4 regions of the Bradyrhizobium sp. SZCCHNRI1009 genome follow, and region 4 is predicted to be linked to each of the others. Evidence: predicted binding sites of a transcription regulator. Region 4 holds the regulator's gene; each other region holds the start of a gene.

Region 1 (7,310 bases), on a different contig from region 4:
TCAAGGTGGAGAATTGCGGCAAGACCTTTGCCGACGGGACGTGCGCGCTCGCGCGCGCCACGCTCGACATCGCGCAGAGCGAGACGCTGGTGCTGCTGGGGCCGTCCGGTTGCGGCAAGACCACGCTGCTGCGGATCGTGGCCGGGCTCGAAACACCCGATGCGGGCGGGCGCGTGCTGTTCGACGGCAAGGATCTGACGCGACAGCCGATCGAGAAGCGCAATGTCGGCATGGTGTTCCAGTCCTACGCGCTGTTCCCCAACATGACGGTTGCGGACAATATCGGCTACGGGCTCAAGATCCGCCGCGTGGCCAAGCCGGAGCGCGCCGCGCGCGTCGCCGAGCTGGTCGCGCTGACCAATCTGGGCGGTCTTGAAGACCGGCGCATCGATCAGCTCTCGGGCGGTCAGCGTCAGCGCGTCGCGCTGGCGCGCGCAGTCGCCATCCGCCCGAGCGTGCTGCTGCTCGACGAGCCGCTCACCGCACTCGATGCCGCCTTGCGGGAGCGCTTGCGCGGCGAGCTCAACGGCCTGTTGCGCACGCTCGGCATCACGGCGATCTACGTCACGCATGATCAGGCTGAAGCCATGGAGCTCGGCGACCGCATCGTCGTGATGCGCAAGGGCGCTATCGCCCAGATCGGGACGCCGCAAGAGGTCTATTTTGCGCCGGCCGATCGTTTCGTCGCGGAGTTCGTCGGCGCGGCCAACATCATCGAGGCGCCGCTCGACGGCGGCCAGCTCGTTCTGCCGGGAGGCCGGCAGCCGATCGCCGATCCCGGTCCACGCAACCTGGCGGTGGCGATGGTTCGGCCGGAAACGATCGCGATCGTCGACGCCGCGGCATCGAGTCTGACCGGCGTCGTCGACAGCGTCCGCTTTGCCGGCGACCGGCAGCGGATCGTTGTCCGCGATGCCGCCGCGATCGCACTGACCGTGGACGCGCCGAATACGATCAGGGTCGCTGCGGGCGAGCGGATCGGCCTGCGGATTGCGCCCGAGTCCATTCGTCTGCTGCCGGAGAAGGGTTGATCAGCCGATGACCAAGAGCCCCGTCACCATTGCCCAGATCTCCGACCTGCACATCAAGGGGCCCGGCCGGCTCGCCTACCGCCGCGTCGATACGGCGCGTGCGCTGGCCCGTTGCATCATGGAGCTCAACCGGTTCGCGCCGAAGCTCGATCTGGTGGTGATCTCGGGCGATCTCGCCGATACGCCGTCGCCGGCCGAGTACGATCATCTGAAAGATCTTCTTGCCGGCCTCGAGATTCCATTCGCCGCCGTACCAGGCAATCACGATTCCCGCGAACTGATGCGCGCGGCGTTTCCCGGCGCTGCTCATGAGCAGTCGGCGCCACTGAACCAGCATGTGGAACTGGCCGGTCTCGATCTGCTTCTGCTCGATTCCAGCGTGCCCGGCCATCCGCATGGCGAATTGGACGAGGCGAGTCTACAATGGCTCGATGCCAGGCTGTCCACCTCCAGCGAAAGGCCGGCCCTGCTGTTCCTGCACCACCCGCCATTCACCACCGGCATCTGGCACATGGACCGGCAGAACCTGCGCAATGCCGACGATCTCGCGGCGATCCTCGCGCGCCATCCGCGGGTGCAACTGATCGGATGCGGTCACGTTCATCGCGCGACGCTGACCCGGTTTGCGGGCATTCCCTGCACGATCTGTCCAGCGCCGAACCATGCCGTCGCGCTCGATCTGGCCGAGCTGCGCCCGCCATCCTTCCGGGTCGAGCCGCCGGCCTTTCACCTTCATGCCTGGTTTCCAGGACCGGGATTCGGAACGGTCGTCACCCATCAGGTGCCGATCGGAGATTTCGACGGGCCGCATCCGTTCTTCAATCAGGACGGCTCGCTCATCGACTGAGCGCGCACGGGGGAGTAGCGGACGTCTGGTCTAGCTCTCCACCTCGAACGTCACGCGCTCCGCGGCGAAACGCGAGCGCTTGCTGACGAGCGGCGTCCCGTCGGCATCGACATCGGTGCTGTCGACCACCAGCACCGGACGGCCAAGCGCGAGGTCGAGCCGCGCGGCGTCGCTCGCGTCGGCGATCGCCGCCGTGATTCTGGTCGCGCCGCGGCGATAGTCGCGAATGCCGTAATGGGCGAGCAAGGCGGTCATCGAGCGCACCGACGCGAAGATGTGGCCGGCCTCGGGGAAACGCTCGGCCGACAGCCAGGATGTGCTCACGCAGATCGGCGTCTTGTCGGCGAGACGCAGCGCCTCGATCCGCACCAATGGTGCGCCCGTCTTCAATCGCAGCTCGCGCGCGAGCTCGCGCGTCGCGGGCTCTTCGGACGCTGCGATCAGCTGTCCACGCGGCTCGCGCCCGCCGGCCCCCACGATCTCGGAGAACCTGGTGCGCGATCTCAGAGGATATGACAGACGAGGCGCTTCGACATAGGTGCCGCTGCCGCGCTCGGCGCGCACGAGGCCGCGCTCCGCCAAGGTCGCGAGCGCGCGACGCACCGTATGACGGTTGACGCGATAGGTTTCGGCGATTTCGGTCTCGCCGGGCAGGCGCGTTCCGGCCGCGAAGCGGCCGTCGGCGATGTCGCGCTCGATGCCGTCGGCCACCCGCCGCCACAGCGCCACGCCCGAGTCGGCGCCTTGCATGCTCATCCACGGCTCTCCGCTGTCCGGCCTGAAATCACGCCCATGTCATCAAACAGTCATGGCGCTTCGCTACGAAGTTGTCTATTAACATAGACAACTTCGAGACGGCAAGATCGGGATGACGATGGACGGCGAGACCACGATGCAGGACCGGCGCAGGGCGGCGATGCGGGTATTGGCGCATGCCTCGCATGCGGACATCCGCGCCAGGCTGAATGACCTCGCGGTGCCTGAGTATCGCGATCTTCGTCCGGCGGAGAATGGCCTGGTGATGCTGCGGGGACGGATCGGCGGCGACGGTGCGCCGTTCAATGTCGGCGAGGCGACGGTGTCGCGCGCCGCGGTGCGGCTCGAGAGCGGCGAGGTCGGGTTCGGCTATGTGCTGGGACGCGACGCCGGCAAGGCGCGCCTGATCGCGCTGTGTGACGCGATGATCCAGTCATCAAGCCATGTGCGATCGATCGAGACGCAGGTGGTCGCACCGCTGCAGGCGCAGATGCGTGCATCGCGGGCCCACCGCGCGGAGCAGGCTGCGGCCACGCGTGTCGATTTCTATACGATGGTGCGAGGAGAAGGCTGATGGGTGCCGCCGCTTCCGATCTGCAGCCCGGCTTCGCCGACAATGTGCTGTCCGCGCAATCCACCTTCCGGATCGTCATGGAGGCCATGGCGCGTCCGGGAAGTCTGCGACAGGTCGAGGGCGATGTCGGCCGGCCGTCGTCGTTGATGCCAGGTGCCGCCGCGATCGCGTTGACCCTGTTCGATCACGATACGCCGATCTGGCTTGATGCGCCGCTCGCCGGCACGTCCGAGGTCGGCGCCTGGCTCAAGTTTCATACGGGGGCGCCGATCGTCGCCGACGCGGCGCTCGCCTGCTTTGCGGTCGCGGCGGACCCGGAAACGCTTCCCGATCTGACTTCATTCGCGCTCGGCAGTGCCGAATATCCCGATCGCTCGACGACGCTGGTCCTGCAGGTGCCGAGCGTGTCCCGGGGGCCGACGTTCAAGCTGCGTGGTCCGGGCATCGACGGGACGACATCGTTCCGTGCGACGGTCGCGCCGACCGACCTGTTCGAGCGGCTGTCGATCAATGAGAGGCTGTTTCCGCGTGGTGTCGACGTCGTGCTGGTCGATGGCTCGTCCATCGTCGCCATCCCGCGAACGACCCGGCTCGTTTCCGCAGGAGAGTGAGGCATGTATGTTGCCGTCAAGGGTGGCGAGCGCGCCATCGAGAACGCGCACCGGCTGCTGGCGCATGAGCGCCGGGGTGATCGCGATGTGCCGGAGCTGTCGCTGGCGCAGGTCTCCGAGCAGTTGGGGCTCGCCGTCGATCGCGTGATGAGCGAAGGTTCGCTGTACGATCGCGAGCTCGCGGCGCTGGCGATCAAGCAGGCGCGCGGTGATCTGATCGAGGCGATCTTTCTGGTGCGCGCCTTTCGCGCGACGCTGCCGCGCTTCGGCGCGAGCGAGCCGGTCGATACCGGCGCAATGCGGGTGCAGCGGCGTGTCTCGTCGACCTTCAAGGACATTCCCGGCGGCCAGGTGCTCGGGCCGACCTTCGACTATACGCATCGGCTGCTCGATCCGCAGTTGGCGGCCGGCGTCGAGCCGGAGCTGCCGGCCCGTGCCGAGGCGCCGAATGCGCCGACGCCGCGTGTCACCGATATTCTCGGTCAGGACGGACTGATCGAGCCGTCGCCGCAAGCCGAGGTTGGCGCGCCGGTCGGCGATCTCACCCGTGATCCCCTGAGCTTTCCCGCCGACCGCGATCTGCGGCTGCAGAACCTGGCCCGTGGCGATGAGGGCTTTCTGCTCGCGCTCGGCTACTCGACCCAGCGCGGCTATGGCCGCAACCATCCCTTCGCCGGCGAAATCCGCTTCGGGGACGTCGAGGTCGAGTTCGTGGCCGAGGAGGTCGGCTTCGCGGTGCCGCTCGGATCGGTCGAGCTGACCGAATGTCAGATGGTGAACCAGTTCAAGGGCTCGGCGACCGAGCCGCCGTGCTTCACCCGCGGTTATGGCCTCGCCTTCGGGCAGAGCGAGCGCAAGACGATGTCGATGGCCCTGGTCGACCGTGCCCTGCGGGCGCGCGAGCTCGGCGAGGACATGGTTGCACCGGCGCAGGATGAGGAGTTCGTGATGTCGCACTCCGACAATGTGCAGGCGACCGGGTTCGTCGAGCATCTGAAGCTGCCGCATTATGTCGACTTCCAGTCCGAGCTCGGCCTGCTGCGCAAGCTGCGCCGGGAGTTCGCCGAGGCCAATGCCGCTCCCGAATTGAAGGAAGCTGCGGAATGAACGCGCCGGCCTACAACTTCGCCTATCTCGACGAGCAGACCAAGCGGATGATCCGCCGCGCCATCCTGAAGGCGATCGCGATTCCCGGCTATCAGGTGCCGTTCGCGAGCCGCGAGATGCCGATGCCCTATGGCTGGGGCACCGGCGGCGTGCAGGTCACTGCGGCCATTCTCGGTCCCTGCGACGTGCTCAAGGTCATCGACCAGGGCTCGGACGATACGACCAATGCGATCTCGATCCGCAAGTTCTTCGCCAAGACCGCGGGTGTCGCCACCACGACCTCGACGGAAGCGGCGAGCGTCATCCAGACCCGGCATCGCATTCCCGAGGCGCCGCTTCACGAGGGGCAGGTGCTGGTCTATCAGGTGCCGATCCCCGAGCCGCTGCGCTTTCTCGAGCCGCGCGAGACCGAGACCCGCCGCATGCATGCGCTGGCCGAGTATGGCCTGATGCACGTCAAGCTCTATGAGGACATCGCGCGCTTCGGTCACATCGCGACCTCCTACGCCTATCCGGTCAAGGTCAATGCGCGCTACGTGATGGATCCGTCGCCGACGCCGAAGTTCGACAATCCCAAGATGGACAATTGCCCGGCGCTGCAATTGTTCGGCGCGGGACGCGAGAAGCGAATCTATGCCATTCCGCCGTATACGTCGGTCGTCTCGCTGGATTTCGAGGACCATCCGTTCACGCGTTACAAGTTCGACGCGCCCTGCGCGCTGTGCGGCGCGGAGGAGTCCTATCTGGACGAGATCGTGACCGACGACAAGGGCAGCCGCATGTTCGTCTGCTCCGACACTGATTACTGCGAGGGCCGCCAGGCATCCGGACATCGTGGCGCGCAGAGCGTCCCCCCGCACAAGGAGAGCGCCCATGGCTGAGATGATCAGCGCATCCGATCAGCCGCTGCTCGTCGCGGAAGGGCTTGCGAAGAGCTACGGCCGCCTGGCGGCCTGCCGCGATGTCTCCTTCGTGCTCTATCCCGGCGAGGTGCTCGCCATCGTCGGCGAATCCGGCTCGGGCAAATCGACACTCTTGCAGATGTTGTCGGCGCAGCTCGCGCCGACGGCTGGCCGCGTGTCCTACCGCATGCGCGACGGGGTGCTGCGCGATCTTGCCGGCCTTGGCGAGGCCGAGCGCCGCTTTCTGTTCCGCACCGACTGGGGCTATGTGCATCAGGACCCGGCGCAGGGTCTGCGCATGGCGGTCTCCGCCGGCGCCAATGTCGGTGAGCGGCTGATGGCGGTCGGCTGGAACAACTATGGTCGGATCAGGCAGACCGCCTCGTCCTGGCTCGAGCGCGTGGAAATCGATGTCGCCCGCATCGACGATGCGCCGCGGACCTATTCCGGCGGCATGCGGCAGCGGCTGCAGATCGCGCGCAATCTGGTGACCGAGCCCCGGCTCGTGTTCATGGATGAGCCGACCGGAGGGCTCGATGTCTCGGTGCAGGCGCGCCTGCTCGACCTGATGCGCAGCCTCGTCAATGAGCTCGGCCTGGCCGCCATCGTCGTGACCCACGATCTGGCCGTGGCGCGGCTGCTGTCGCACCGCGTGATGGTCATGAAGGAGGGGCGGGTGATCGAGACCGGCCTCACCGACCAGGTGCTCGACGATCCGCGCGAGCCTTACACCCAGCTCCTCGTGTCCTCGATCCTGCCGCCATGATGCAAGAGCCCAATGCGATGACCGTGATGATCGATGTCGAGAATGCAGAGAAGACCTTCACCATGCATCTGCAGGGCGGCATCTCGCTGCCCGTGGTGCGCGGCGTGTCGTTCCAGGTCAAGGCCGGCGAATGCGTCGTGTTGTCGGGACCGTCGGGCGCTGGCAAGTCGTCGATCCTGAAGATGATCTTCGGCAACTACCGCTGCGATGGCGGACGCATCGGCGTCCGGCACGTGGGCGCGATGACCGATCTCGCCGGCGCCGAGCCGCGCCTGGTCCTGAATGCGAGGCGGCAGACCATCGGCTATGTCAGCCAATTCCTGCGCGCGGTGCCGCGGGTCCCTGCACTCGATGTCGTAGCCGAGCCGCTGCTCGCGGCCGGCGTGCCGCGCGAAGACGCCCGGGGGCGGGCAGGCGCGCTGCTGCGGCGGTTGAACATTCCCGAGCGGTTGTGGTCGCTCCCGCCATCGACCTTCTCGGGCGGCGAGCAGCAGCGGGTCAATATCGCCCGCGGCTTCATCTCCGACCTTCCGGTGCTGCTGCTCGACGAGCCGACCGCGTCGCTCGACGCGGCCAACCGTGCGGTCGTGGTCGACCTGATCGCGGCAAAGAAGAGGGATGGAGTGGCCATGCTCGCGATCGTCCATGATGACGAGATCCGCGCCCAGATTGCAGATCGCACGGTCGACGTCACGACATTCGCCGCGGCGGCATAG
Region 2 (7,310 bases), on a different contig from region 4:
TCGCCGGCTTCGGCGAAGTCCACCGGCTGGCGCTCGAGACCCCTGAACGCCAGGATCTTGGTGATGCGGCCGGTCTCGATCAGCTTGCCTTCACGCGACAGCACCTTGACCGCCTGGTTCGGCTTCACGGTTCCGGAGGCGATGCGGCCGGTGATGATGCGGCCGAGATAGGGGTTGGCCTCGAGAATGGTGCCGAGCAGCCGGAACGGGCCCTCTTCGACCACCGGCGGCGCCACATGCTTGATGACGAGATCGAACAGCGGCTGCATGCCGTCCTCGTGCGAGGCATCGGGCGAGGTGCCCATCCAGCCGTTCTTGCCCGACCCGTAGAGGATCGGAAAATCGAGCTGCTCGTCGGTGGCGTCGAGGGCGGCGAACAGGTCGAACACTTCGTTGACGACTTCGGTGATGCGCGCGTCGGGCCGGTCGACCTTGTTGATGGCGACGATCGGCTTCAGGCCGAGCTTGAGCGCCTTGCCGACCACGAACTTGGTCTGCGGCATCGGGCCTTCGGCGGCATCGACCAGCACGATCACGCCGTCGACCATCGACAGGATGCGCTCGACCTCGCCGCCGAAATCGGCGTGGCCGGGGGTGTCGACGATGTTGATCTGGGTATCCTTCCACTGCACCGAGGTGCACTTGGCCAGAATGGTGATGCCGCGCTCGCGTTCCAGATCGTTCGAATCCATCGCGCGCTCAACCTGACGCTGGTTTTCGCGATAGGTACCGGATTGCTGCAGCAGCTTGTCGACCAGGGTCGTCTTGCCGTGGTCAACGTGGGCGATGATAGCGATGTTACGGAGGTTCATGGTCGGTGTCTTCTAAGCTTTCTCAAGAGCCCGTGCTCTGTCCCCGGCGGGGCGCGCGCTTTATGATAGTCGAATCAAGCTGTTAGCTTTGCGACGCGCGCTCGCGAAACTCGTTCGGCGGCAGGGGCCGGCAGCCCCAAATAGGAAGCCCGGCCAATCGACCGGGCAGACCTCGCGCGTTGCGGCGCAATATAGGCAGAAAATGCCAAAAAACAATGACTGCTTTCAGGAGCGAGGAGCAGTTTCCGGGCGGCTGGCTGCCCGTTTCGCGCCTGCACGCTGCCGGGCGGCGCAGTAGACGAGACGAGTCCAACCGCCCCGACCGGCGATCCCCACGAGGACCAGCACCGGCCAGCTCATGGCCGAAGCCGTCGGCTGCGCCTATGCGCAGGGAATCGAGAGCGCCTGCGGGCTCAGCCCGCCTCGGCCTGCTCGGTCGGATAGACGCCGCGCAGGACCTCCTCGAAATGGGTCTTCACCGCCTCATTGCACAGGCAGGAGCGGCGCTTGAGCGCGTCGAAGTCCCGCACCATGAAGGCGCCGCGGCGGGTTTCGAGAATGCCCTCGGCCCTGAAGGTCTGGACAACCCGGCTGACGTAGCTGCGGCCGACGCCCAGAAGCGTCGCCAGTTGCTCATGCGTCAGCGGCACGACCGGCTCGCCATCGGTGCGGTCCATCGCGGCCACGATCCACTTCGCCGTCCGCTGCTCGATCGAATGGATCGCGTTGCAGGCGGTCGACTGGAACATCTGCGCCAGCATGCAATCGGCGTAGCGCGCGAACACGTGGCGCAGCGTCTTGGATTGCAGCTTGGCAGCCGCCAGGCGGGACAGCGGCAGCCGCGCGAACGGGCCGCCGAACTTGACGACGATCCGCGTATAGGCCGGCAGGAAGCCCTCGCTGACGATCCCGCCGACGGCGCCCTCGCGGCCGACTAGGATGGTCTCGACGTCGCGGCCGTCCTCATTCGGAACGAGATAGGACGTCAACGCCGGACCGCAGGGAAAATGCACGATCTGCACGTCGTCGCCCGGACTGTAGAGCAGCTCGTTCGGCGTTGCCGTGTCCTCGACCAGATGCGGCGAGATCAGCGCGTAGTCGGCCGGACTGAGCCGCCGCAGCAGGTTGTTGTAGGGCCGTTCCCGGCTCAGCGTGGTCACACCCTGGCTCAGCATCGTCATCCCCCCTGCGCAACGCATGTGCGTGATCCGTGCTCCTTGTGTTCACAAGTGCACCGACACAGGAACTCTGATATGCTGCCTTGGTTCCAGGAACCCGCCAGCGCGCTCGAGAGGAGGCGCCGGCCGCGGGGTCCATCCCTCCTCCTGGAACCCGCAGATCCCATGACCAGCTCGCAATCAGGCGTGCCCGAGTTCTATCAGCATGTGCTGGTCGTCGAAGACGACCCCATCATTGCGCTCGGATTGGAAGACACGATCACCGACCTCGGCGTTCCCGACATCAGGATCGCAGCCGACGTCGCCACCGCGCTCGCCATGATCGCCGAGCGTGTCCCGCAATTCGCACTCCTCGATGTCGGCCTGGTCCGCGAGAAGAGCTTTGCGATTGCCGAGCGGCTGGCGGCGCTCGGCATTCCCTTCGCATTCTCGACCGGTTATGGCGCCGACCGCGTGCCGGCCGCATTCGCCGACCGGCCGCGGCTGCCGAAGCCGTGCCCGACCGAGGCGCTGGAGGCCGTGCTGCGGCGACGCGATTAGTTGCCGTCGCAGCACGCGATCGTGTTGCCGCCGAGCAACAAGACCTCAGCCGAGCTTCGGATCGAGCGTGGTCGACCACAGCGCGACGTCGGCGCGATCCCGCAGGGTCACGGTCATCTGGCCCGTTGCGCCTTCGATCTTGACGTGGCCGAAGAACTGCATACCGGCCGATGGCGGCAGGTTCTGCTTGTCGAGGCCGGGCGCCTTGATGAAGCGCACCTCGGGGCCGAAGGTGTTGTCGAGCTCGTTCGGACCGAACGTGCCGGCATGCAGCGGACCGGAGACAAACTCCCAGAACGGCTCGAAGTCCTGAAACTGCGCCTTGTTCGGATCGTAATAATGCGCGGCCGCGTAGTGCACGTCCGCCGTCAGCCACACCGTGTTCTGGATCGGCGCCGTCTTGATGAAGCGCAGGATCTCGGCGATCTCGAGCTCGCGGCCGCGCGCCGGGCCGTCGCCCTGGGCGATGGCTTCCGAGCCCTTCTTGTTGGCCGCGTCGTCATAGACGATGATGCTGAGCGGCATGTCGGAGGCGATCACCTTCCAGGTCGCGCGCGAATTGAGCAGCGCCTGCTTCAACCAGCGCATCTGCTCCGGCCCGATGAAGTAGGACGCCGGACCGTATTTGTCCTCGAGATTGGGACCGTTGGCGCCGCGGTAGCTACGCTCGTCGAGCACGAATACGTCGAGATGCGGGCCATAGTTGATGGTGCGATAGACGCGGCCCGGCTCGATGATGCTCTCGCGCATCGGATACATCTCGTGGAAGGCGCGCGCCGCGCGGGCCGCGAGCAGCTGGATGTTGCGCTCCTTGTAGCTCGCCGGCAGCTCCTTGGAAGCCGACCAGTTGTTGGTGACCTCATGATCGTCCCACTGCACGAAGATCGGCACCTCGGCATTGAAGGCGCGAACGTTCTCGTCGAGGAAATTGTATTTGTGGGCGGCTCGGAATTCGTCGAGCGTCTCGGCGACCTTGGCCTTCTCTTCCACGGTGAGGTTCTTCCACACCTTGTTGTCCGGCAGCTTTACCTCGGACTTGATCGGGCCGTCGGCATAGATGGTGTCGCCGGAATGCAGGAAGAAATCCGGGCGGTGCTTCTTCATCGTCGCAAAGGTGAACATGCCGCCATCATCGGGATTGATGCCCCAGCCCTGCCCCGCCACATCCCCGCCCCAGACGAACGAGACGTCGCGCTTGTTGCCGGGCGCGGTGCGGAAGCGGCCGGCCACGGCCTCGCTTTCGACCGCGGTATGCGACAGGTCGCGGAACTTGACGCGGTAGAAGATGTCCTGGCCGCTCGGCAGGCCTTCGATCAGCATCTTGGCCGTGAAGTCGCTCTCCGGAAGCGCGGCGATCGGTGGCAGCGCCCGCGCGTCCTTGAACGATTCGGTGGTCGCCACCTCGACCAGCATCTGCGACGGCCGATCGGCACGCGCCCAGACCACGCCGCCATCCATGCCGACGTCGCCGGACTGCACGCCATGCGTGATCTGCGGCCGGTCGGCGGCGCGGCTCAGATAGGGCATCGCCAGCGTCGTGACGCCGGCTGCGGCGGCCGTCGACAGGAAGCGGCGGCGGGACAGGGCTGTGTGCGGTCGAGGAATGCGAAGCGTCATGCGGATCTCCTGGTCGGATCGCGCGCGGGAGCAGGCGCGAGTCACGGCCCGGCAGACCTAGGAAAGATTGATGACGCTGGAATTACAATCGCGCCCCGGCCGCCGCGTGACACGGCCGCAGCGCAAGCGTGGTCCGACCTCAGGTGCCGGCGGCACGCAACTGCGCGCCGGTTCGCTGCAGATTGGCGGGCATGCTCATCAGGATGAGCTTGCGATCGGCCACCGCGTTGTGGAACTGCTCGAGCGCGATGTTGAACGCGGTCAACGCAGCGTGCTCGATCGCACCGTCCTCGAAGAAGGTCAGCGTGTTGCGCAGGATCTCGTCGGCCTCGCTCTGCAATTGGTCGAGCTCCTCGGTCGAATCGCTCCTGCGCGCGATGGTGATCATCTCCAGCAGACGATCGCGCAGCGAGGTGTTGATGGTGCGTTCGTCGCGCTTGAGATAGCCGGCGAACCACGCACCGGCCGAACCCATCGCCGAAAGCGCCATCAGGCTCCACCAGATGTAGTCGCTGTAGCGGTCGAGGAAGGTCTTCTCCTCGCCGTCGACGAACGCCGCCGCGCCGGGATGAGCGGGGATCGCCGCGTCCTTGTCGGTGTCCGGCGTCTCGATCTTGGCGGCAAGCGGAAATTCCGACAGCAATTGCTGGCGCACCGAGAACAGCTGATGCGTGAACGTCGAGACCGTCGAGTCGGTGAGGCCCTTGCGTGCCACGATGTGGTGATTGAAGCTGATCGTCTTCACTTCATCTTCGGGGCGATCGGGCGCCCCGCCGAACGCGCCGGCCGGAATCTCGGTGGCCTCGTATTCGGGATGGTTCTGTGCGATGGCTGCGGCGGAATCGATGGCCAGGAACGTCGGAGGCCCGCTTTCCTTGGTGGCGGCGGCGATCGCATCCGCCGTGATCTTGCTGTTGATGGGACCGGCCGCCAGATAGACATCGGCCCTCTGGCTTCGGACCGCTTCGGCGGCCTCGGTGATCGGGAATTGGACGATCTCGACCTTGCTGGGGTCGACGCCATATTGGCGCAGGATGACCTTCAGCAGGTTCGCGTTCGCCGGCGTCCGGCCGATGATGCCGACTTTGTGGCCCGCGAGCTGCGAGATCTTCGTGATCTTGGCGCCACCTTTGCGGCTCTTGCCCTTGCCGGACGAGGGCACCCAGAGGATGACGACGTTCTTGCGCAGCGTCGCCACCGCCTGTGCGTTCTTTGGGACCTCGAGGTCACCCCGCACGATCGCAAGATCCACCTTGGCGGCGGCCAGCGCCTGCGCGCTCTCGGCGGCGCCCTCGGTCGGAACCGGCCGCAGCCTGACGGAGGCGTGCGACTGGGAAAAGGCCTGGGTCAGGGCCTGGACGACCTTCAGGTCGTCGCTGTTGGGCGGACCGACCGCGATCTTGAGCACCACGGGACGCATCGCAAAATAGTAGGCACCCGTCAAAGCGCCGACGACCGCAAGGATCCCGGCGATGACGATGAACACGGCAGGGCGCATCCGTGAGCGCTGCGCTGGCGTGGTCTGAGCATCTACCAGATTCTGTCCTCCGGCGGTCCTGGGCCCGGGCGATGCCACAGGCGGCTTCGTCTGGCCACGTCGTCCTTCGATAGAGCTGAACTGTAGCAAATTTCTTGTCCGCCCGGGGTGACATCTGCGTCATGGTTACCATCGCACCAGCCACCGGGGGATCGGGACAGGTCCGAGCCCCTCCGGCAACGGCCTGTGACAAGGCTCTGATCGGGCGGACCCCGGCGCGATCCGGCTGGAGGTAGACCCCGCAATCGCCCGGATGTTGCCACGTGTCCGGTCGATTGCACCACGAGAGGAGATCGAGATGCCGCAACGATTGTCGGCGGAGGCACGCGCCACTGCCTTGCGGGAGCTTCCCGGCTGGTCCGAGGCGGTGGGCCGTGAGGCCATCGCCCGCACGTTCACATTCACAGACTTCAACGAAGCCTTCGGCTTCATGACCCGCGTCGCCCTGGTCGCCGAAAAGGCTGACCATCATCCCGAGTGGCGCAACGTCTACCGCACCGTCGAGGTGGTCCTCACGACCCATGACGCCGGCGGCGTGACCCTGCGCGACATCGAGCTCGCCAAGGCGATGAACGCGATCGCCGCGACGATGCGCGGCTGAGGCCTTGGCGACGACGGCACGCGCCTTGCGGCCGGCGTCGCCATCACCACATCCGAGGGCGAGGACCGCGCCCCCGGCGCCGTCTGGAACCGGAGATCGGACATCATGTCGGATGCGACCGACTACAGCGTTGGCTTCGAGCCCGCGGAGCGGCTGGCCCGGGATCGCGAGACCCTTCGCCGTCGTTTCTGGATCAAGTTCAAGAAGGTTGTCGCGCGGTTGCCATTCGCCGAGGAGCTGCTTGCGGCGTATTACTGCGCCTTCGACAAGGAGACACCCCGGCACGTACAGGTCGCCCTGCTCGGCGCCATCGCCTACTTCGTCGTGCCGTTCGACTTCATGCCTGACGTGCTGCCCATCCTCGGCTTCACCGACGACGCGGCGGTGCTCGCCACCGCCATCCGCATGGTCGCCTCGAACATCACGCCCGACCATCATGCCGCCGCCCGCGCCGTACTCGCGCGGCTGGCGGCAGACAAGAACGCTGACGTCGCGAAGGACGGCGAGACGATCGGCTGACGACGGCTCCGGCCGGGCAAGCCGGGCGCCCGCAGTCAGCGCCTCGGAAGGGCGCAAAAGCAAAAAGCCCCGCATCCGCGCGGCTTTTCTCTTGATGGGACGTCGTCGAACGCTCCGAGCTCAGCGCTGGCCGCGCGCCTGGGCGCGGGCGCTGCCGGTCTTCTCGGCCTCCCAGGCCTGGTACTGCTTGAACAGCGCCTCGCGGTCGGCCTGGCTGGGCATCGCCCTGCCGGCGCTGCTCTGCTTCAGGAAGTCGTCGAAGCGGTCGCGTTGCGCGCCTTCCATGGCATGGCTCTCCAGCCATTTGCTGGCGGACGGCAGCCGCTGCCAGCCGGCGAGCGGGGCCGACAGCGAAACCTCCTTCCACTTCGGATGGAACGGCGGATTCTGGAATGCCGGGAATTTGGTGAAGAAGGCGTCGACGAAGGTTGCGAGCTTGCGATAGCGGTCGGTGTTCGGCGCCCAATTGTAGGCGGCGAGCACGGCCGGCACCGCGATCGTGTCGA
Region 3 (7,310 bases), on a different contig from region 4:
CCGCGTCGTCGCGGTCGAGGACGGCCACGTGCTGTGGAACGAGCATGTGAAGCTTCCGGTCCGGCCGATGATCGGCGTTGCCGGGGTCGCGCCGGTGCATGGCGCGGTGCTGACGGTGGACAACGGGCCGCATGGTGGCAATCTCGACGTTCAGGAGATCACCTCCGGCAACTCGGTGTTCTTCCGCGTCAACAAGGACGGCGCGCATCTTTTCCTCGGCGATTGCCACGCCATCCAGGGCGACGGCGAAGCCAACGGCATGGGCGCGATCGAGATCGCCGCGAACCTCACCGTGAAGGTGTCGTTGGACAAGGCGCCGGCGCGGCTGAACCATCCGCGAATCGAGACGCCGACGCACATCTGCACGCTGGGCTGCGCGCGCCCGCTCGAGGACGCGATGCGGATCGCGTTCGAGGAGATGATCAACTGGCTGGAGGACGATTGGAGGATTCCGGCGCCGGAGGCCTACATGCTGCTCGGCCAGGTCGCCGAGGCGCGCTGCACCCAGGTCGTCAATCCGAAATACACCTACATCTGCAAGGTCAACAAGGCTCTGCTCGCCGGCTATCACGGTTGAAAACCGAAACTGATTGAAAGGAGACGATCATGGATCTGGGATTGGCCGGCAAGAGCGTGCTGGTGACGGGCGGCAGCAAGGGTATTGGCCTTGCGATCGCGGAATTGTTCGCCGAGGAAGGCGCCGGTGTCGCGATCTGCGCGCGCGACGGCGACGCAGTCGGCAAGGTCGTGACGACACTTGCGTCGAAAGGCGTGAAGGCGTGGGGGCAGGGCGTCGACGTCGCCGATCCCGTGGCGCTGAAGGGCTGGGTCGACGGCGCGGCAAGGGAGCTGGGCGGAATCGATTGCGTGGTCTGCAACGTCAGCGCGCTCGCCGTGGGCGACTCTCCGGAGACCTGGGAGAAGTCCTTTCGCACCGACATGATGCATACGGTCAACGCGATCGCGGCAGCCATTCCTTACCTGGAGCAGTCGAAGTCGGCCTCGATCGTCATCATCTCCAGCGTGTCGGGCTTTGAAGTCGATTTCGCCGCCGGATCCTATGGCGCGATCAAGGGTGCGCTGATCCATTACGCCAAGGGCCTCGCGCATCAACTGGTCGGCAAAGGCATTCGCGTCAACGCGGTGTCGCCGGGCAACACCTATTTCGAGGGCGGCATCTGGCAGAACATCGAGAATGGATCGCCTGACCTGTTCAAGACCGCAATGGGCTTGAATCCGACGGGGCGCATGGGAACAGCCCAGGAGGTGGCCTACGGCGTCGTGATGCTCGCAAGCCCGCTCGCAAGCCGCATTTCGGGAACCAATCTGATCATCGATGGCGCCCTGACGAAGGCGGTGTAGGTCCGACGAGATTGCCGGTCGCGCTGTTCGACCGGCAGGCGCGGCCGCACCATGCGGCCATGCCGAACCGACGTCCCTAGATGCGCTGGACGGCCGTGAGCGGCCAGTCTCCGATGATGCCGAACCGCTGGCGGGCGTTGGGCTGGCGGAACAACACGATCCGGTCGATCCGGAGCTCTGTCAGCGACAGCGCCGCAAATCTCTGCTGCAGCATCGTCAGGATCGGCCGGCGTCGTTCGTCGGACAGCCGGCAGGTCAGCGTCATGTGGAAGCGGAAATCCTCCATGACATAGGGATAGCCCCAGCGATCGAGATGATCGCGCTGTCGTGGTGTCAGCAGGTCCGGCTTGCGCCGTGCACGGTCCGCGGCGGTCATCGGCGCGCGAAACGGCTCGAACGCCCGGACACAATCGGCTGCGAGCTGTTGCAGCGCCGGCGAGGGCTCGCCAGGGATCATCGCGACGAAGCCGCTGATCGAGTCCACGATGGGACGAATGATCGGAATGGCGCGCGGCCTTGCCGCGAACTCCGCACAGGCGTCGCGGAGCGAGGCTTCGCTCTGCGCATCGGCCAGTTCGAACGGCGCCTTCAAAGTGGCGTGGAAGCCATATTTGCGCGGGTCCGCGCTCAGCTCGGCCCAATCGGGAACCGCGCGAACGACTTCTTCCGGAAAGCTCGGCTCGTCGCCGCTCCAGGCGTCGTAACCCAGCAGGCTCGCGCCGAATCCGGCCAAGCCCGTCGTCGCCGCCGGGGCGTAGTAGATCGCGTAGCGGGGCGCATCGACCATGATCTGCTACTCCGCCGCGATGGTGCGCACGGGCACTGCGTTCAGCCGATGGGTCTCGGCCAGATAGACCAGCCGGCCGGACGCGATGACGGCGACGACGCGGGGGCGCAACGGCACGCGGTCATCGACCAGAATGACGTCGGCGCGGCGGCCTTCGGCCAGCGTCCCACGGTCCGCCAGTCCGGCCGCGCGTGCGGGGCCGCCCGAGATCAGATCCCAGGCGCGTGCCAGCGGCAGAACGCCGTCCGCCGCGAGCCGATACGCCGCCAGCAGCGGCGCTGGATAGTAGTAGTCGGAGGCCAGCACCGAGCAGAGGCCCTTGGCGATCATGTCGCTGGCTCGCGTCCACCCGGTATGGCTGCCGCCCCGAACGACGTTGGGCGCGCCGAAGACGATCGCGTCTCCGCCCTGAGCGGCCTCGCGCGCAGTCTCCTCGTTGACCGGAAATTCCGCGATGGTCACGCCCTGGCTGCGAAACGCCTTGCGCATGGCCGGGCTGTCGTCGTCGTGCGACAGCATGCGGACGCCAGCCTTGCGTGCGATGTCGGCCAGCCGCGCGATCGAGGCTGGAACGGCATCCGCGCGAGAGGCGATGCGCGCGACCAGCCGGTCGAACTCCGCGCCGGGCAGGCCGGTGCGGTCGACCATGCGCTGGCGCTTGTGCGGCGTGTCCAGGCTCGCGACCGTCGAGTCCATGTGATCGTTGAAGGCGAACAGGTCGACGCGCCGATCGGCGAGCCACTGGCCGATTTCCTCCTCGTCGTCGAGATTGAAGGTCTCGTGGCGCAGATGAAAGCGCGTGTCGGCCGCGAGCTGCGGGCGCAGCGCTTCGATCGATTCGAGCAGCCGCCGCGCATTGTCGGCGCTGCGCAGGCCCGGCTCCCATGACCAGGTCGTTGCGTGGAAGACCGTGGTGATGCCATTGCTGACGGCCTGGCGGTCGCTGTCGATCAGCGCGACGTCGGTCGGGAAATCGACCCCGGCGCGCGGCATCATCTGGCGCTCGAACGCATCGCCGTGGATGTCGACGATGCCGGGGAGCACGGTGAGCCCCTCCGCGTCGAGTTCGAGACCTGACCGGCACCCCGGTGTCCCGATGCCGGCGATGACGTCGCCGGATATGATCAAGGAGGTGTCCACGAGGTCGGTGTCGACGAGGCAGCGGCCCCGCGAGATTGAGATATCGGTCATGGGGCGGCACTCTGCCGTACCGGGACGAGGGCGTCGAGAGCGGCCTCGTATTTATCCAGGAACGCGGTGATCTCGAGCTTGCGGAAATCGGGCAGCGCCGCGCGCAGCGCCTCGTGCTTCCAATCCCACCACGCCAGATCCAGCAGCCGCTGCTCGACCTCGTGCGGAAACCGGCGCTTGATCGGGCGCGCCGGATTGCCGGCGACGATGGTATAGGCCGGAACGTCCTTGGTGACGATGGCGCCAGCCGCCACGACCGCGCCGGTGCCGATGTTGCGGCCCGGCAGCACGATCGCGCCATGGCCGATCCAGACGTCGTGTCCGATCCGGACATGATGCTCTCGCCGCCAGGCGAAGAACTCGGCATCGTCGGGCTCGCCTGGAAAATAGGCGCTGGCGCGATAGGTGAAATGGGCCTGCGTCGCCCGCTGCATCGGGTGGTTGCCCGGGTTGATCCGGGTCATCGCCGCGATCGAGCAGAACTTGCCGATCGTCGTGTAGGTGATCTGGGAATCGTTGACCACGTAGGAGTAGTCGCCCATCGTCACCTCCTGCAGGATGGTGCGGGCGCCTATCTCGCAATAGGCGCCGAGCGTCACGTCCTGGAGCTTGGCCGAAGGGTCGACGGTAGGTTCAATCGAAAGCAGCTTGCCGGCCATCTCGCATCCTGTCTCTACGCCTGTGAAGGTGTTGGGTCTCCCCTATGACAGAGGCGTGACATCTGCATGACTGCCGACCGGCATGTGGACGGATGTGGCGCCGCAGTGTTGCTGTCACATAACTGTAGAATCGAGACGTTAGCGATAGGCCAAAGCGAGGCGTCTGGAGAATTCAATGCTGGTGGTGGATGGCCTGACGTGCCGTTTTGGCATGAAAGCCGCGGTCGACAATGCGTCCTTCTCTGTTGCACCCGGCAGCTTCGTCGGCGTGATCGGGCGTTCCGGCGCGGGCAAGTCGACCCTGCTGCGGTCCATCAATCGCCTGAGTCCTGTGAGCGGCGGCCGCATTCTCTTCAAGGATCTCGATGTGACGGCGCTGCGCGGCCGCGACCTGCGGCAGTGGCGCGCGCGCTCGGCGATGATCTTCCAGCAGTTCAATCTGGTCGGCCGATTGGACGTGCTCACGAACGTCCTGATGGGGCGACTCGCCGAAATCCCGTCGTGGCGCTCTCTGGCGCAGCTCTGGCCGGCGGCGGATGTTGCCATGGCGCTGTCCGCGCTCGAGCAGTTCGACATGGCCTCCCTCGCCGCGCAGCGCGCCGATCAGCTTTCGGGCGGGCAGCAGCAGCGCGTCGCGATCGCGCGCGCGCTGGTCCAGAATCCGGAAATCATCTTGGCCGATGAGCCGATCGCCTCGCTCGATCCGCGCAACACCAAGATCGTCATGGACGCGCTGCTGCGCATCAACAAGCATTTCGGCATCACCGTGATCTGCAATCTGCACTCGCTCGATCTGGCGCGCAGCTATTGCGACCGATTGATCGGAATGGCGAATGGTCGGGTCGTGTTCGACGATCTGCCGGCGGCGCTCACCGGCCAGATCGCGCGCGAGCTGTACGATCTGGAGGCCGACGAGGTGATGCCGCCGGCAATGCCCAAAGCTCCCGAATCCGTTCCGGCTGTCGGCAAAGTTGCCGTCGCCTGATTGCCTGCGTGCTGCGGGCGCATCTGTCGTGTCAATCCTGACATCGTCCCCTGAAACTTGAAGGACGTTCCATGATCAATCGTCGTCTCATTCTGGCCGGTTTGGCCGCTCTGTCGTTCGCTTCGTCCGCCTCGGCCGAGGACTGGCGAACCAAATATCCGGAGATCACCTTTGCCGCGATCCCGGCCGAAAACGGCTCGGGTGTCGTCGAGCGTTACACGCCGTTCGTGAACTATCTTTCCAAGGAGCTCGGCGTCAAGGTGACGCTGCGCGTCGCCAATGACTACGCCGCGGTCATCGAGGGCCAGCGCGCCGGCAACATTCACATCGGCTATTATGGTCCGGCCTCCTTCGCCCGCGCGCGCGTGACGGGCGTCAAGACGGACGCTTTCGTGATCGACGTCAACTCGGACGGCTCGAAGGGCTATTATTCAGTGTTCTACGTGCTCGCCAAGAGCCCGTACCAGAAGCTCGAGGATCTGAAGGGCAAGAATCTCGGCCTGGTGGACCCGAACTCGACCTCTGGCAACAACATGCCGCGCTTCAAGATGAGCCAGATGGGCATCGACCCCGACACCTATTTCTCCCAGGTCATCTTTACGGGCAGCCACGAGAACGCCGTGCTTGCCCTGGCGCAGGGAACCGTCGACGTCGCCGCAAACTGGTGGAACAACGGAGATGACTCCAACCTGACCCGCATGCTCACCAAGAACATGGTGAAGTCGGCCGACGGCACGCCGCTGAAGAAGGAAGATTTCCGTATCATCGGCAAGTCGGACATGATCATCAACTCGCCCTACGCCTATCTCAGCGACCTGCCCACCGACATGAAGGCCGCAATCAAGCAGGCCTTCCTCGACGCGGCGAAGAAGGATCCGGAAGCCTTCGCCAAGCTGTCCGACGGCAAGAACAAGCCGTGGGAGGCGATCTCGACGGAGGACTACAACAAGACTGTCGAGCTGATCAAATTCGTCGACTCTCTGCGCAAGAAGGGCTCGTAAGCGTTGCACCGGGCCGGCGGGGACCGCGTCATCGAAGCCCCGCCGGCCTATTTGCGCTTTGCACCGGCAAACATGTCGTCAGCCGTCGCCATCCTGCCTGAACAGCAGCTCGAACCTTTGCAGCGCGCCTACCGCAAAGCGGTGGCGCGCAAGCGTCTGCGTGCCGTGGTCGTGCTGGTTGCGTGCGGCCTCGTGCTGTTCGTTTCAGCCATCGGTTCGGAGGTCAACCTCCGAACGCTCGTCACCTATCTCGGCAACTTCCTCAGCTATTTCGACCGGCTCTTCACGCTCGACGACGGACACCGCGTGTGGACCAACCTGCCGGAATGGCTCTGGGGCCTGCGCAAATGGACGCGGCTTCTCGGTGAGACGATCCTGATCAGCTATGTCGGAACCATGCTCGGCGCCGTCCTGGCGTTTGCATTGAATTTCCTCGCGGCCGAGAACACCTCTCCTGCATCCTGGCTGCGCTTCGCGGTCCGGCGCCTGCTCGAGTTTGCCCGCACGGTGCCGGGCATCGTGTTCGCTCTGATTTTTGTCATGGCCTTCGGGTTGGGGCCAATGGCCGGCGTATTCGCCATCGCGATCCACTCCTGCGGTGCGCTCGGCAAGCTGTTTTCGGAGGTCGTCGAAAACGTCGACATGAAGCCGGTCGAGGGAGTCCGCGCGACCGGTGCCGGCTGGCTGTCCTGCATGCGCTTTGCCGTCCTGCCACAGGTCGTCGCAGGCTACACGAGCTACACGTTGCTGCGGTTCGAGATCAACGTCCGCGAGGCGTCGGTGATGGGCTTCGTCGGTGCGGGTGGCATCGGCCAGGAGCTCGTCGTCGCGATCCGCAAGTTCTACTATTCCGACGTCAGCGCGATCCTCGTTCTGATCATCCTGACGGTGTTTGTCATCGACATTGGCACGGGGCTGCTGCGCAGCCGTCTCTTCGGCAGCGAAGGCCGGGCATGATGCGAAAGCTGGACGAGATCGATACCGCCGCGCTGCGATCGCGATACCCAGGCGTGTTCGAGCGGCCGGCGTCCGCCCGTCTGGCGACGCCGCTGGCGGCCGTTGCCGCGATGGGGATCTTCGTGTTCGGGCTCGTCGATCTCGGCTTCTCGCCGACGAGGTTGTTGGCGGGCATCAGTCAACTCGGTTGGATCACCCTGATGATGCTGCCGCCGGATCCCGGTGCATCGCTTCCGACCTATCTGAAATCGATGGGAGAGACACTGTCGATTGCCATGCTCGGCACGATGCTCGCGGCCGTGCTCGCGCTGCCCGTCAGCCTGCTCGCGGCGCGCAATATCGTCCCGTCCGCAATCTTCCGCTTTCCG
Region 4 (7,310 bases):
GCGTGCTCTCGAAGCCCGGCGAGGTGCAGGCGATGCAGGCGTACCCGCCCTTGGTGCAGGAGCCGCCGCCATTCCAGGAGCGCTGATTGCAATCGCCGACCGCCTGCGTCGCCCGGCAGCCGAGATGCTCCATCAGGCAGCCGCGCTCGGACATCGTCTCTGCGCTCGCCTTGAACTCGTAGAACTCGTTGCGCGAGCAGCCGTGATGAGCCAGGTGATTGGCGATGAAGGTCGGACGGCCGACTGCGTCGAGGCCGTCTGCCGTCAGATCGCCCGAGGTGAGCGCCAGCAGGCTTTCCATCATCCAGCCCGGATGCGGCGCGCAGCCTGCGACGTTGATCACCGGCAGCCCGCGTTTCGAGCGGAATCCCGCGCCGAGCGCGCCGCCGATGTCACTGCCCTCGAACTGCAATCCGACCGCGTCGGTCGGGTTGATGCCGGCAGCAGGAATGCCGCCATAGGCCGCGCAGCTGCCGACGGCGACGACGTAGTCGGCCAGCGGCGCCAGATCGAGCAGCCAATGATAGATCGAGCGGTTGGTGCCGGCGAGCATGTTGAAGCGGCCGGTCTGACCAGGTCCGCGCGCCACCGAGCCTTCGAGCACCAGCAGATCGAGCCGCTCGCGACCGTCGCGGATCGCCTCCAGTAGCTCCACGACCTCGTCTCCGGTCTGCTCGCTGACGGAGGGATGCCAGATGAGGTCAATGCCGGACTGGCGCAGCTCATCGAACCAGCCGGACGCACCGCTTTCCAGGATCGACATCGTGCAGCCGCCGCAGCTCGCGCCCTGCAGCCACAGCATCCTGGTCATTTCGTCCGAGCCGGCCATCATTCGTACCCGCGCGCTCGATCCTATTTCGCCCTCGGGTTTAGCGCCCCGGCGCGAACGCTGGCAAGCTCCTCACCCGGCGCATCCTCGGAACCGCCCGGACGGCGGCCAAGCAGCATGGCACCCGCCCAGATCAGGCCGAACAGTCCGATGGCGACGATCCCGAGGTTGGCGAGATCATCGCCCAGCGCAGTGACGACCTCGGCCCATCCGCCGGTGAAGCCAAGCCGGGGCGTCAGCAGCGCGACCGCCTCGACGCCGCCGATCACCAGCGCGATCGCGACCGAGGCGCCGGTGATGACCAGATTGTAGCGCCGCTTGCGCGCGGGATCCGTGAGCGCCCAGCGATAGGCGCCGGCCATCAGCATGCTGTCGGCGGTGTCGACGGTGGCCATCGCCGCGGCGAACAGCGCCGGGAATACCAGCACATGCGCCAGGCTCGCCCCGCGCGCCGCCTCGGTCGCCGACAGGCTGAGCAGCCCGATTTCGCTGGCGGTGTCGAAGCCCAGGCCGAACAGGAAGCCGAGCGGGTACATGTGCCAGGCGCGGGAGACGACGCGGAGCACCGGCCGCAGCAGACGAATGAGCAGGCCCCGCCCGGCGCTACCGGCGGCGTCCATGTCGGAATGGGGGTGGGATGGGCGGCGCCAGAGGTTCACGAACAGCACCAGATTCGCGAAGGCGATCAGCAGCAGGAAGCCTGCGGAGACCGAGGTGCCGATGGTGCCGCCGATCGCACGGATGGCGCTGTCCTCACTCAACAGATCTGCGCCGGCCACCAGGCTCACCACGATGGTGGCGATGACGACGACGCTGGAATGGCCGAGCGCAAAATAGAGGCCGGCGGCGCGCGGGGCGCGACCGTCCTGCACGAGCTTCCGCACCACATTGTCGATCGCCGCGATGTGGTCCGCATCGACGGCATGGCGCAGTCCGAGCAGCCAGGCCAGCATCGCGGTGCCGACGATGGCGGGCCGGTCGGCGTAGAGCGCGAATGCCCAGGCCCAGGCCAGCGCATTGGCCGCGACCAGCCAGGCGACGAGCGCAACGGTCCTGCCGGGCTGCGACCGCCACCACAGCAGCCGCGGGGCACGAGGATGATCAATTGGAACAATCGTCATACTCGAACTATAGCAAGAGCCAGGCCAGTTCGGTAAAGCCCCGCTGCAGGCGAAAGCTACAGGAAAAAATCGGCTGCACTTGCCGGATCGCCCGCTCGCTTGGCAACCCGCTATCCAGTCGCGCACAGATCGTGACCAGCGGCGGGACCTCTCTCGTCCCCTCCCCCTTCACCGCGCCGAGGCACTCTGCGCCGCAATCTCGCGCCGCACGACGGCCTCGAACTGGCTTGCGGGCGCGGCGAACATCAGCCGGGTCTCCTCGTGGAACGCCGAGAAGATGCCGACCACGGCCGGCGTGCCGCCGACCTCGGCCAGGATCGGCGAGCCCGAATAGCCGAAATTGGCGAGGCAATGCACCGTCAGCAGACGGGCATCGCTGGTCATGCCGGCGCTGCAATTGCGCTGGCCGGTCGGCGAGTAGCGCCGCTCCTGACCGTACCCGATCTCTGAGATGGTTCCGGCGGTGGTCGCAGCCTGCAGTTCCTCGCGCGTCAGCGCCTTGACCGCGACCGGCTTCGACGGCAGCGCATCCTTCAGCACGATCAGCGCCCAATCGGCGGGCGAGCGGTCGAGCGACCATCTGTCGTGCCGGGTCGGGACGAAGTCCGGCGCCACGATCAGCTTGTCGGCGACCGACGATGCCGCCGGCGTGCCCCTGTTCATGCCGGCCAGGAAGCGGACATTGCCGGGGCTGACCTGCGCGACGCCGTTGAACACGCAATGCGCGGCGGTGAGCACGACGCGCGCCGCGACCAGCGTGCCGGTGCACCAGCCGCCGGTCGAGTATTGCGCGACGGTGACGACGCCGATCGACGACGCCGGCCACGAGGTGGGATCGACGACCTCTCCGATGTGGCGGTCGAGCCCGAGCAGTTGCTCCGGACGCGGAGCGGCGACGCCCGCCTCCGCCGATTCCGGCTTCGGCCGCCAGGCCGCAATGGCGCTCTGGGCCTGGACGCGCTGCGGCTCCGTCAGCTTGACCCGCTGCACGTCGCGGCGGGCCGATCGCACGCCGCTGCGACCCGCCATCACCAGCCAGGCGTAGCCCTGCACGACGTCCTGCTGCACGCCGCGACCGTCGAGCAGCATCAGGCCCAGCATGTATTGCGACTGGGCAAAGCCCTGCGCTGCCGCGCGGCTGAACCAGCGGCCGGCTTCGCCATAATTGCTCGCGACACCTTCGCCGTTGACATAGGCGATGCCGAGATAATGCTGGGCGACGGCGAGGCCCTGATCGGCGGCCTTGCGATACCACGCCAGCGCCTCGGCGGGGTTGCGCGGTTGGCCCCAGCCGAAGGCCTCCATGAAGCCGACGTCGAACTGCGCCCGCGCATCGCCCTTGGCGGCCAGCGGCAGCAGGCGGCGCATCGCCGCGGCGTGCTGTCCGTTTCCCGCCGCGGCGACCGCGTCTTCGAGCTCGGCGGCCGCGGCGCCCGCCGCGCTGCCGAGCAGGACGGCTAGAGATATGATGATGGTCTTGATCAAGGGCGTCCGCTGGGACCGAAACATCGTGACGGGCCACGAAGCAGACACGATCAAGACGGCGGCGGCGTGGCGGAAAGCGGACCGCGATCTCCTCAATCGGGCCCCCTCGCGCCTCACACCTGCTTCATCCTCACGCCCGATCGCCCCTTACACCTGCTCGCTCTTGGCGAAGCGATCATCGAGCGCATAGCCGGCGCCGCGCACGGTGCGGATCGGGTCCTGCTCGCGGCCCGGATTGAGCAGCTTGCGCAGGCGGCCGATATGGACGTCGACCGTGCGCTCGTCGATATAGATGTCGCGGCCCCAGACGCTGTCGAGCAGCTGCTCACGGCTGAACACGCGGCCGGGATGCTCCAGGAAAAACTCGAGCAGGCGGTATTCGGTCGGGCCGAGATCGATCGGCCGTCCCGAGCGCGCCACGCGGCGCTTCTCGCGGTCGAGCTCGATGTCGCCATAGGACAGCACGGTCGCCAGCCGCTCCGGGCTCGCCCGCCGCAGCAGGCCCTTCACGCGCGCCAGCAGCTCCGGCACCGAGAACGGCTTGACGATGTAGTCGTCGGCGCCGGTCGCGAGGCCGCGCACGCGCTCGCTCTCCTCGCCGCGCGCGGTGAGCATGATGATCGGCAATTGCCGGGTCTCGGACCGCGCCCGCAGGCGGCGGCACAGCTCGATGCCGGACAGGCCCGGCAGCATCCAGTCGAGCACGACGAGATCGGGAACGCGCTCCTTCAGCCGTGTGTCGGCCTCGTCTCCGCGCGCCACCGTCTCGACCTCGTAGCCTTCGGCCTCGAGGTTGTAGCGCAGGAGCGTCGTCAGCGCCTCCTCGTCCTCCACCACCAGAATTCGGGCGCCCATGTCAGAACCGTCTCTCTCAGTTGCCGGGGATCGTCGTCGCGAAGCTCGTCATGTCGCCCTTCGGGCGCTTGTCCATGATCTGCTGGCCTTCGATCATATAGAAGACGGTCTCCGCGATGTTGGTCGCGTGATCGCCGATGCGCTCGATGTTCTTGGCGCAGAACATCAGATGGATGCAGAACGAGATGTTGCGCGGATCCTCCATCATGTAGGTCAGGAGTTCGCGGAACAGCGAGGTGCAGATGGCGTCGACCTCCTCGTCGCCCTTCCACACCGTCATCGCCGCCGGCAGGTCGTGCGCGGCATAGGCGTCCAGCACCGTCTTGACCTGCGACTGCACCAGGTCGGTCATGTGCTCGAGCCCGCGGATCAGCTTGAGCGGATGGAAGTCGCTCTCCAGCGCCGCGACGCGCTTGCCGATGTTCTTGGCGAGATCGCCGATGCGCTCCAGATCGGTGGCGACCCGCATCGCACCGACGATCTCGCGCAGGTCGACCGCCATCGGCTGTCGCCGGGCGATGGTAAGAACGGCGCGCTCCTCGATGATGCGCTGCAGCTTGTCGACCTCGGCGTCGGTGGCGACCACCTTCTGGCCGAGTGCGATGTCGCGCCGCACCAGCGCATCGACGGAATCGACGATCAGACGCTCGGCGAGGCCGCCCATTTCCGACACCAGCCGGGTGAGATCCTGCAGATCGCTGTCGAACGCCTTGGCGGTATGTTCACTGGCCATGATGATCTCCTGAAGTCAATGTCGTCGGCGTCAGCCGAACCGGCCGGTGATGTAATCCTGGGTCCGCCGATCGCTCGGCGAGGTGAAGATCTTGCTGGTGTCGTCGAACTCGATCAGCTCGCCGAGATACATGAAGGCGGTCTTGTCGGAGACGCGCGCCGCCTGCTGCATGTTATGCGTCACGATGGCGATCGTATAGTTTTCGGCGAGCTCCTGGATCAGCTCCTCGACCTTGGCGGTCGAGATCGGATCGAGCGCCGAGCACGGCTCGTCGAACAGGATCACCTCCGGCCGGACCGCCACGGTGCGCGCAATGCACAGCCGCTGCTGCTGGCCGCCTGACAGCGACAGGCCCGAAGCGTTGAGCTTGTCCTTGACCTCGTTCCACAACGCGCCGCCGCGCAGTGCCTTCTCGACCCGGTCGTCCATCTCCGACTTGGAGATCTTCTCATACAGCCGGATGCCGAAGGCGATGTTCTCGTAGATCGTCATCGGGAACGGCGTCGGCTTCTGGAACACCATGCCGACCCGGGCCCGCAGCAGGTTGAGGTCGAGCTTGGGATCGAGGATGTTGGTGTTGTCCAGCATGAGCTGGCCAACGGCGCGCTGGCCCGGGTAGAGATCGTACATCCGGTTGAAGATGCGCAGCAGGGTCGACTTGCCGCAGCCGGACGGGCCGATGAACGCGGTGACGCGGTTGGTCCCCAGCGACAGGTTGATGTTCTTCAGCGCGTGGTGATCGCCGTAATAGAAGTTCAGGTTGCGCGCGGTCACCTTGGCGGGGGCTTCCGGCAAAACCTTGCCGTTCAGCGCGGCGGGATTGGGCTGGCTGACGGATACGGACAGGTCGGTCATTTTGCGTTCCTCTCGGCGCCGAGAATGCGTGCACTGACATTCAGGGCGAGCACGGCCAGAGTGATCAGAAGGGCTCCGCTCCAGGCCAGCTGCTTCCAATAGGCATAGGGGCTCTGGACGAAGTTGTTGATGGTGACGGGCAGGTTGGCCATCGTCTTGGAGAGGTTGAGGCTCCAGAACTGGTTCGACAGCGCAGTGAACAGCAAGGGCGCGGTCTCGCCGGCGACGCGGGCGGTGGCCAGCAGCACGCCGGTGATCAGGCCCGAGCGCGCCGCGCGATAGGCGATGCGCCGGATCACCAGCGATCGCGGCAGGCCGAGCGCCGAGGCCGCCTCACGCAGCGGGTTGGGCACCAGCAGCAGCATGTCCTCGGTGGTGCGCAGCACCACGGGGATGACAATGACCGCCAGCGCCAGCGAGCCTGCGAGCGCCGAGAAGCCGCCCATCGGCACCACGACAGCGCCATAGATGAACAGGCCGATGATGATCGAGGGCGCCGACAGCAGGATGTCGTTGATGAAGCGGATCACCGAGGTCAGGCGGTCGTTGCGGCCGTACTCGGCCAGATAGGTGCCGGCGAACAGGCCGAGCGGCGCGCCGATGCCGACGCCGATGACCGTCATGATCAGGGAGCCGACGATGGCATTGCGCAGGCCGCCTTCGCTCGAGCCCGGCGGCGGGGTGTCGGCGGAAAACACCTGCAGGCTGAGGCCGGCAAGCCCGTTATAGAACAGCGTGAACAGGATCAGCGCCAGCCAGGTGACGCCGAACAGCGCGGCGGCGACGCAGAGGCCGCGGATCACGATGTCCCTGCGGCGTCGGCGCGCATAGATCGGATTGACCGGCGTATCGGTGGTGAGCGAATCTGCGCTGGACATGGCTTATTTTCCCGCCTTGGCTTGGAGCCGCATGAGCATCAGGCGCGCGCTCGCCAGCACGAAGAAGGTGAGCACGAACAGCAGCAGGCCGAGCAGGATCAGGCTCGACTGGTGCAGGCCGTCACTCTCCTGGAATTCAGAGGCAATGGCGGCCGAGATCGTGGTGCCCGGCGCGAAGATCGACGATGAGATCCGGAACGAGTTGCCGATGATGAAGGTCACCGCCATCGTTTCGCCGAGCGCACGGCCCAGCGCCAGCATGACGCCGCCGATGACGCCGACACGGGTGTAGGGAATGACGACGCTGCGTACGACCTCCCAGGTGGTGCAGCCGACCCCGTAGGCCGCCTCCTTCAGCACCGGCGGCACGGTCTTGAACACGTCGACCGAGATCGAGGTGATGAAGGGCAGCACCATGATCGCCAGGATCAGCGAGGCATTGAACAGACTGAGATAGGACGGCGGACCGGCGAAGATGTCCTGCAGCACCGGGATGCCGGAGCAGAGATTGATCATGAACGGCTGGAACGTGTAGGCCAGGAACGGGCCCAGAA

What was found. The regulator PhoB, encoded in region 4, activates phosphate uptake and scavenging genes when phosphate is short. The targets are predictions, from matches to a motif close to TGTCATNNANCTGTCAT.
Region 1: the regulator PhoB is predicted to act here: its motif matches at 2,672-2,688, upstream of phnF (phosphonate metabolism transcriptional regulator PhnF).
Region 2: the regulator PhoB is predicted to act here: its motif matches at 4,218-4,234, upstream of QX010_RS14570 (alkaline phosphatase D family protein).
Region 3: the regulator PhoB is predicted to act here: its motif matches at 4,044-4,060, upstream of phnC (phosphonate ABC transporter ATP-binding protein).

The regions. Positions count from the first base shown of each region.
Region 1 covers NZ_JAUEUL010000006.1:166,873-174,182, forward strand. The annotation lists gene QX010_RS13760 (ABC transporter ATP-binding protein) at 1-1,031, shown strand, start outside; gene QX010_RS13765 (phosphodiesterase) at 1,039-1,878, shown strand; gene phnF (phosphonate metabolism transcriptional regulator PhnF) at 1,909-2,634, opposite strand; gene phnG (phosphonate C-P lyase system protein PhnG) at 2,753-3,208, shown strand; gene phnH (phosphonate C-P lyase system protein PhnH) at 3,208-3,819, shown strand; gene QX010_RS13785 (carbon-phosphorus lyase complex subunit PhnI) at 3,823-4,926, shown strand; gene QX010_RS13790 (alpha-D-ribose 1-methylphosphonate 5-phosphate C-P-lyase PhnJ) at 4,923-5,807, shown strand; gene phnK (phosphonate C-P lyase system protein PhnK) at 5,800-6,594, shown strand; gene phnL (phosphonate C-P lyase system protein PhnL) at 6,612-7,310, shown strand.
Region 2 covers NZ_JAUEUL010000007.1:8,739-16,048, reverse strand. The annotation lists gene typA (translational GTPase TypA) at 1-812, opposite strand, end outside; gene QX010_RS14580 (Crp/Fnr family transcriptional regulator) at 1,226-1,987, opposite strand; gene QX010_RS14575 (response regulator) at 2,156-2,530, shown strand; gene QX010_RS14570 (alkaline phosphatase D family protein) at 2,576-4,147, opposite strand; gene QX010_RS14565 (TAXI family TRAP transporter solute-binding subunit) at 4,287-5,633, opposite strand; gene QX010_RS14560 (4a-hydroxytetrahydrobiopterin dehydratase) at 5,983-6,285, shown strand; gene QX010_RS14555 (YkvA family protein) at 6,391-6,804, shown strand; gene QX010_RS14550 (TAXI family TRAP transporter solute-binding subunit) at 6,925-7,310, opposite strand, start outside.
Region 3 covers NZ_JAUEUL010000006.1:156,232-163,541, forward strand. The annotation lists gene QX010_RS13700 (acetamidase/formamidase family protein) at 1-577, shown strand, start outside; gene QX010_RS13705 (SDR family NAD(P)-dependent oxidoreductase) at 607-1,362, shown strand; gene QX010_RS13710 (DUF1045 domain-containing protein) at 1,439-2,149, opposite strand; gene QX010_RS13715 (alpha-D-ribose 1-methylphosphonate 5-triphosphate diphosphatase) at 2,156-3,340, opposite strand; gene QX010_RS13720 (DapH/DapD/GlmU-related protein) at 3,337-3,999, opposite strand; gene phnC (phosphonate ABC transporter ATP-binding protein) at 4,175-4,984, shown strand; gene phnD (phosphonate ABC transporter substrate-binding protein) at 5,056-5,985, shown strand; gene phnE (phosphonate ABC transporter, permease protein PhnE) at 6,058-6,942, shown strand; gene phnE (phosphonate ABC transporter, permease protein PhnE) at 6,942-7,310, shown strand, end outside.
Region 4 covers NZ_JAUEUL010000012.1:59,351-66,660, reverse strand. The annotation lists gene QX010_RS21055 (HupU protein) at 1-829, opposite strand, end outside; gene QX010_RS21050 (HoxN/HupN/NixA family nickel/cobalt transporter) at 853-1,950, opposite strand; gene QX010_RS21045 (trypsin-like serine protease) at 2,119-3,435, opposite strand; gene phoB (phosphate regulon transcriptional regulator PhoB) at 3,583-4,290, opposite strand; gene phoU (phosphate signaling complex protein PhoU) at 4,307-5,023, opposite strand; gene pstB (phosphate ABC transporter ATP-binding protein PstB) at 5,054-5,878, opposite strand; gene pstA (phosphate ABC transporter permease PstA) at 5,875-6,756, opposite strand; gene pstC (phosphate ABC transporter permease subunit PstC) at 6,760-7,310, opposite strand, start outside.